Regions from separate parts of the Caballeronia sp. DA-9 genome, predicted to be linked through region 2. Evidence: riboswitches for the same ligand, from Rfam matches in the RefSeq annotation. Region 2 holds a riboswitch; the other holds the start of a gene.

Region 1 (3,906 bases), on a different replicon from region 2:
ATCTCTCGGCCGATACGAAACCTTACCCGCCGACGCGCTTGTCCTGCCTTCGCACGGCAAGCCGTTTCGCGGCATGCATACGCGCATTGGGCAGCTTCGCGATCATCACGCCGCGCGCCTGGCGGAAGTGCGCGAGGCCTGCGCGATCAAGCCGCAAAGCGCGGCGGATATTGTGCCGATCATGTTCAAGCGTCCTCTCGATGTACACCAGATGACGTTCGCGCTCGGCGAAGCGTTGGCGCATTTGCATCTGCTATGGCTGCAAGGCGAACTCGTGCGGAGTACGCGGGAAGCTGACGGTGTGATCCGTTTCGCGCCAGCGTAAAAAAGCCGGGCGCTTTTAAAAGGGCGCCCGGCTTTTCAAGGAACAACAATTACTGCACGGACACGCTGACGAAGTTCTGTCGTCCAAACGGACTGACACGATATCCGCTGACATTGCTTTGCGTGAGCGCGGATGCGGTCGGATAACCGAGCGGAATCCACAGCGCCTGATCGTGGATGATCTGCTGCGCCTCGGTGTAAGCCTTGGTGCGCTTGCCGATATCCGCCGATCCCTTGCCTTCGTCGATCAAACGATCCAGCGTCGGATCGCAGAAGCGCGCGAAGTTGATGCCCGAGCGCACCGCGGCGCAACTAAAGAGCGGCGAGAGGTAGTTATCCGGATCGCCGTTGTCGCCGGCCCAGCCCATGAACAACATGTCGTGCTGGCCTTGCTTCGCTTCCTTGATCAGCTCGCCCCATTCGATCACCTTGACTTGCGCCTTCACGCCGATCTTCGCCAAGTCCGCCTGCAGCAATTCCGCGCCGGCTTTCGGGTTGGGATTCAGCACGCTGCCGTTCGGACGCACCCAGATGGTTGTATCGAAACCATTGGGATAGCCTGCATCGGCGAGAAGTTTTTTCGCGCGATCGACCGAATACGTATACGGCGTGACCTGTTTGTCATAGCTCCATGTGTTCGGCGGGAACGGATTCACGGCGGGCGTCGCCGTGTTCTCGAAAACGGTCTTCAAGTACGTCGTGCGATCGAATGCTTCGTTCAGCGCCTGGCGGACCTTGGGGTTATCGAGCGGCTTTTTCTGCGTGTTCAGCGCCACGAACGCCGTCATGAATGCCGGCGTTTCGACCACCTTGATCGAGCCTCCTTTCTTGGCGTCGATCACGTCCTGCGGCTTCGGGGACAACGCGATCTGGCATTCACCCGCCTTGATTTTCTGCGCGCGCACGGAGGCATCGGGCGTGATCGCGTAGATCAGGCGGTCAACCTTCGGCTTCGCGCCCCAGTACGCGGGGTTCACGTCATAGCGAATCACGGCGTCTTTCGTATAGCTTTTCAACACGAATGGACCCGTGCCGATGGGCTTCGCGTTCAGGTCGGTATCCTTACCCGCCTTGAGCAGCTGATCGGCATATTCAGCCGAATATATCGATGCAAAACCCATCGTCAAGATGGGCACGAAGGTCGCGTTCGGCGTGTTGAGCACGAACGTCACGGTGTTGTCATCGACCTTTTGCACCGACTTGATCAGCTTGACCAGGCCCATTGATTGCGCGTGGGGAAAGCCGCTTGCTCCGGCTACCTTGTGCCATGGATTGCTGTCCGAGAGCATGCGGTCGAACGAGAACACCACGTCGTCGGCCGTCAGTTTCCTCGATGGCTTGAAGTAATCCGTGCTCTGGAACGCCACGTTCGGCCGCAGATGGAACGTGTAGGTCAGCCCGTCCGCGCTCACGTCCCACTTTTCGGCGAGTGCCGGCGTGACTTTTTTCGCGACTTCATCGTAGGAAACGAGCGTGTTGAAAATCACGTCCGCCGACGCGTTGGTCGTCACGAGGGAATTGAACTGCACGACATCGAAACCGTCCGGACTCGACTCCGTGCACACGGTAAGCGGTTTTGCGATCGCGAGCATTGGCGCGATGGCCAGGACTGCGGCTGCGAGCATTCTGAAGCGCATGAGATCTCCCGTTTTGACGGTGTCGTCGGTTAATTGGTCATTTTTTGATGCGGCGGCGTTCAGGCGGTATTGCGACTGCATTGCAACTTATTGTACGGCGCGTTCTGGCATACGGTTCCGTGCAACAAAGGCGCGTCGCCGTAGCTTACTGAAACGTTATTTCCGCTACAACGACCGATTCGGGATATCGATATGGACACGATTCACGCCGCCGCGCCGCCTTGCCTAATCGGCGGGCGCACGCTAAACTCGTGCCCGTCTTTGGGGAGTAGCCTTCCTTCCGCAATGGGAGGAGGACGCGTCAACATACTCGGCTGGTGCCGTGGCGCGTTCGACCGGTCAGGTTTGGCGAGACCATGGGTGCATCTTGTCGTTCACGGTCGGACGGCGCGGGATAGCACCCTGGTTTGCTGACGTCCGACCGTGAAATCATCGTGTCTCCAAAACAAAAACACCCTGCATCGGTCACAAGCCTCTCCTTGCGTTGCTATTGCCAGTACGCCTCATTGCGAGGTGCGGCATGACACTGCTATTCCTGCAACTCGCCATCATGCTCGTGGTGATTCTGGCGGCATCGGAATTGTTCACCAACGCGCTGGAGCATCTCGGCGAAAAACTCGGCATATCCGAAGGCGTCACGGGTTCGCTGTTCGCGGCCATTGGCACTGCGTTGCCTGAGACCACGGTGCCGATCATCGCGTTGATGGGCGGCACGGCAAGCCGTGCGGTCAACGAGGAAATTGGCGTGGGCGCCATTCTTGGCGCGCCGCTGATGCTCGCAACGCTGTCCACCTGCCTGATGGCGGTCGCCGTTCTCAAGATGCGCGGCCTCAAAGGTCTCGTCACGCCCGAACATACCGGCTTTACCCGCGATCTCAACTTCTTCCTGTGTGCATTCCTGATCGCGGCCGGCGCGATGTTCGTCCCGCATCACGCGTGGGAAGTGCGCGCCTTGTTTGCCGCAGGTCTGGTCGGCGTATACGTGGTGTATGTGATCACGACGTTCCGCGCGTCCGCGGGTCTGGTGGAAAAGGGGCACGGCACGGAAGCGCCCGAGCGGCTGTTGATCGCGCGCCTGGGTTTGCCTACCACGCTTGCGACCATCGTGTTGCAGATGGCGGTCGGCACTGCGCTGCTGGTTGGCGGGGCGAAGGGGTTTATTGCGGGCGTGGAGGGCGTGTCGCATGTACTGGGGATATCGGCGCTGCTGCTTTCGCTGATCATCATCCCGATTGCAACCGAATTGCCCGAAAAGGTGAACAGCATCATCTGGGCGCGGCGCGGCAAGGATACGCTCGCATTCGGCAACATTACCGGCGCGATGGTGTTCCAGGGCACGCTGCTGCCAGGTATCGGCATCATGCTGACGCCTTGGGAGCCGCGCGTCGAAGTGCTGACCGGCGTGCTGATCACGCTCGCCGCCGCCGCATGGCTGCGGCTCAATGCGAAGAAAGGCGGAATCGTGCTGTGGGCGCTGCTCGTGAACGGCGGGCTTTATGCGTTCTACCTTGCGCTGACACTGGGGCGCTAGGGCTATCCGGCGCGCAAAAAAAGCCCGCCGAAGCGGGCATCAATCACATTGCGCGTCGTGCTTACCGCGCATCTGTTGTTGTTCTGCGTTGTCTCTTTATTGCGGCGTCAGAACCGCGCCGCTTGCTGATATCGGCTGGCGGCGTTCGCCTGGTTCATCGCTTGCCGGTGATTCCTCATCAACGCCGTTTCCGCCGATGTCGCCGCGTGCATGATCGCGGCAATGCTCGCCTGGATCCGGCGAATCGTGACCATCGAGTCGGCGGACTGATTGGCTTGTAATGACATCAAAAGCGGCGAGCGTGTGTTCGTCAGTTCCGCGGCGCGCGGCCAGTCGTTATCGGCGGCTGCGCTTTCTATGGCTTCCGTCAGCACCCATGCCCGGGCGATCAGTTCTTCCTGGTTCATCGTCTGG
Region 2 (3,906 bases):
GGGTTCGTACGTCACATATGCATACCCGCGATACACCCGCACGAACTCCGGATTCTGGCCAATCTTCGCGCGGCGCACGACCTTGCCGGTCGCGGTATCGATTTCGGAAAGATCGGCCGTCTTCTTGTTGGCGACCAGCAGGTGCTTGCCGTCGTCGGTGAGGCTCAGGCCGCGCGGGCCATCGTCGCCCACGGCGAAGGTTCTGGCGAGCGTCATCTGGTCCAGGTCGATAACCCCCACGCCCATGGTCTCGCTCGTCACATAAGCGACCGGCGCTGCAGCCAGCGCGAACCCCGCGCTCAACGTTGTCACCGATGCAAGCGCCAGATACGCCGCTGCTTTCTTCAATTGCATGATCGTCTCCGCTTGTTTTTATTGGTTCGCCGCCTGACCCGGCACTGCGCGCCCGCATTCGCAATGCCATTGGCGACATGGTCAACTTAGCCCATCGCGCGGCCGCTTGACAATGGATGGAGGCGGGAGAATTTCCCGAAAGCAGTTTATTGGATTGCTTCGGGGTCTTCAGCGAGACGATCGACCAGTCCCTTCATGCCGCGGCTCCACGATAAATCCGTATTGCCGCGTATATCGACAGAGCGCTGGAATAGCGCGTGGCCGGTTGCCACGTCTTCCACGCGCAGATTGATATTGATGATCAGGTTGCTGACTTTCTGCACCCAGCACACGCCGACGCGCTCCACGTTGAGCGTGCGTCCTATCTGCAGTTCGCAGCCATTGCATGCGTTCAAGTCCTGCCCGCGCGCAAGCCGGGCGATCATGGCGCTCGCCGCGGCGTTATTGGCTACGCGAAAAAGCTGGCGCTCGCTCAACTGCGTGCGCAAGTCCTTGCTGACGAGTTCCAGGCGCGCCTGCTGCGTGCGGTTGGTATCGGCGTCGTTATAGGACGCGTTGTCGTCGATCAGCGTGCAATCCATCACCGCGATAGACCGCTGCGCCACCGCTGCCTGCGAGAACACAGCCACGGAAACGACACACAGTGCTACACGGCAAAATCCTCTTCGCAACTGCGGCATGATGCAGGCCTCCATGTGCCGGCGCGGCGGACGCCGTGATCCAGGCATGCAAATAACACGCCCGCCACGCGTTTCTTGACGGAGTACCGCAACCTCTCGATTTCCACATCGACCGGTAAAACTTCGGAACCCTTATCAAATTCGACAAGGCCATCATCACAAATGGCTTGTGCCCGAGGCTGCGCTCGAAGCGCGCGCACCGCTCATAAGCATCAAACCATATACCCCAGATGCTCGGCCAGAATCACCGAGCCGATCGCAACCAGGATCAGGCCGCCCGCCACTTCCGCGCGCTGTCCGACCGCGCGGCCCAGAAAGCGTCCCACCATCACGCCAATGGTCACCATGATCAGTGTCGCTAGTCCAATGGTCGCGGCAGTCGAGAAAATATTTACATCGATAAAAGCCAGCCCCGCGCCCACCGCCATGGCGTCGATACTGGTCGCCAAGCCTGTCGCGGCCAGCAGCCAGAAACTGTGGCGCACGGGCTTCTCGGCCTCCGGCGTGGGCGAGCTGAATCCCGAGCGGATCATGCGAAGCCCGAGCACGAGCAGCAGGCCGAAGGCAATCCAGTGGTCCCACGAAGTGACATAAGGCGCGGCAGCCTTGCCAAGCGCCCAGCCAACGAGCGGCGTGATCGCTTCAATGACGCCGAAGATGAGGCCCGTGCGCAGCGCCTCGCGCATGCGCGGACGCTGCAGCGTTGCGCCCTTGCCCACGGCGGCGGCGAAGGCGTCCGTCGACATGGCGAAGGCGAGCAGGAGAGTGGAAGCGATATTCATGAGGGAAGATAATCATTCTGGCCGGGACAGGAACATGCGATGCTGCGCCGAGCCCGACCGGTCCCGGCGTTGCATCGATGGTCTTGCCAACCAGAATTCGGACTGGTTGCTCATGCCATGGTTCGATTGAACCAAGCGTGTTGACATGAGCGCTTCCAATGACTGGAAGCCGGCTACTCCCCAAAGACCGGCAAAGGCTACCACGTTAGAAATGATTTTGTAATCTTGGATGAGTTTTTCGGGCACGTTTTCTCGCACCCAGCCGATGGGACTCGCCTTATTGATCGACTGGGCAATTCGTAAGCTTCAGGCCGATACAATGCGGGCAGCACACCAGATTGGCGCCTTGACCCAACACTGCCGCGCGATGCCAAATCAGATTTCCATGCCGCCGCCCGATGCCTCCCGGTCGCCCATGTCACAACGCAGCGGAAAAATCCTTGCGCGACCGTCAAGGCGTTCGCCATGAGAAACCGCCTGTCGCCCGGTTCAAGCGTGCGAAAGCGCCGTGGCCGATACAGATGGACAGCGCTTGGCATGGCAACCTCGCTGTCGCGCTATCCGCTCCTGGCGGGTCTTGCCGGCACCGCGGTCGCTGTACTGATGGCCAGCTTGTCCATTGCGACGCTGTATCAGGGCCGCGAAGAGGCGCTCAGCCACGCGCGCGAGACATCGGAGAATCTGGTGTCAATCATTGGCGGCGATATTGCCCGGAATGTCGAAATCTATGATCTCTCACTGCGCGCGGTAGTCGACGGCGCGCGCGACCCCTCCGTCATGGCGCTGGCGCCCGATCTGCGGCGCAGGATCCTTTTCGACCGCGCGACCACGGCGGCCTACATAGGCGGCGGCTACGTCATCGACGCGAACGGGCGGGTGATCGTGAAAGGCAACAACGCGGCGGCGCCACCGGAAACCTTCGCCGAGCGCGAATACTTCCGCGCGCACCAGCACAACCCATCGGTTGGATTGTTTTTCTCCCATCCTTACCTGACGTATGCGCACGGCATGGCGATCGGCATGAGCCGGCGCATCGACATGCCCGACGGCTCGTTTGGCGGCATTGCGCTGCTGACCGTGAACGTCGCGTATTTCCGCTCGCTCGTGAACAAGGTCGACGTCGGCCCGCAAGGATCGATCTTCATCGTCCAGAACGATGGCGCAATGGTCGTGCGCAAACCCTTCGTGGACGACGATATCAACCGCAACGTCGCCGGTTCCGCCACGTTCGGGCGCATGACGAGCGCGAGCTCGGGTTCGTATGTGGCCAAATCGCCGGTCGACGGCGTGGTGCGCATCTACACCTTCGCGCGCGTGACGGGTACGCCGTTCATTGTGGGCGTGGCGCCTGCGCAGGACGACGTGCTGGCCACGTGGCGCGCGCGCAGCACGGTCGTTGGCGTGCTGACGCTGCTGTTCGGACTGAGTTTCATCGCGTTGTCGTGGCTTTTGGCGCTTTCGCTTCGGGAGCGGGCGCGGGCGCAGGAAGAACTCGTACGGCTCGCGGGCACCGACGCGCTGACCGGCCTGCCGAACCGGCGCGCCTTCGACGAACGCATGGACGAGGAATGGCGGCGCGCTCGGCGCAGCAACGCGGCGGTGTCGGTCTTGTTTATCGACGTGGATTACTTCAAGGCCTACAACGACAACTACGGCCACGCACTCGGCGACGACGCGCTGGCGGCGGTCGCGGAATGCATCGCGCTGGCGGTGCGGCGTCCCGGCGACATTCCGGCGCGCTATGGCGGCGAGGAATTCGTCGTCCTCCTTCCCGATACCCGGATGGATGGCGCGCTTCATATTGCCGAGACCATCCGAGCCGGCATCAAGACCCGTTCGATCGCCCACCGGGGCAGCCTGATCGGGCGCCTGACGGTCAGTATTGGCTGCGCCAGCGCCGCGCCACCGGGCCTGGGCGGCGCATATGGGCTATTGAGCGCCGCCGACCAGCAACTCTACGAAGCCAAGGCCGCGGGCCGCGACTGCGTGCGTCCCATGGCGCTGCAGGACATCGAAGTCACGCAGTCCTGAGCCGGGCTAGCGATCCGGTTCATCAGCGTAATGGGCCATTTCAACCAAGCGCATGATTT

The links. A riboswitch is a leader RNA that binds a small molecule or an ion and turns the genes downstream of it on or off. The one in region 2 is predicted to bind manganese.
Region 1: it holds a riboswitch for manganese, as region 2 does, so the genes downstream of both, ACRWA7_RS17170 (sodium:calcium antiporter) here and mntP (manganese efflux pump MntP) in region 2, are expected to answer to the same signal.

The regions. Positions count from the first base shown of each region.
Region 1 is NZ_CP195133.1:214,612-218,517, forward strand. It holds gene ACRWA7_RS17160 (MBL fold metallo-hydrolase) at 1-325, shown strand, start outside; gene ACRWA7_RS17165 (ABC transporter substrate-binding protein) at 375-1,961, opposite strand; yybP-ykoY riboswitch at 2,209-2,384, shown strand; gene ACRWA7_RS17170 (sodium:calcium antiporter) at 2,482-3,492, shown strand; gene ACRWA7_RS17175 (flagellar protein FliT) at 3,600-3,899, opposite strand.
Region 2 is NZ_CP195132.1:1,636,462-1,640,367, reverse strand. It holds gene ACRWA7_RS13725 (cytochrome D1 domain-containing protein) at 1-354, opposite strand, end outside; gene ACRWA7_RS13720 (DUF3280 domain-containing protein) at 501-1,034, opposite strand; gene mntP (manganese efflux pump MntP) at 1,247-1,816, opposite strand; yybP-ykoY riboswitch at 1,905-2,010, opposite strand; gene ACRWA7_RS13710 (sensor domain-containing diguanylate cyclase) at 2,282-3,847, shown strand.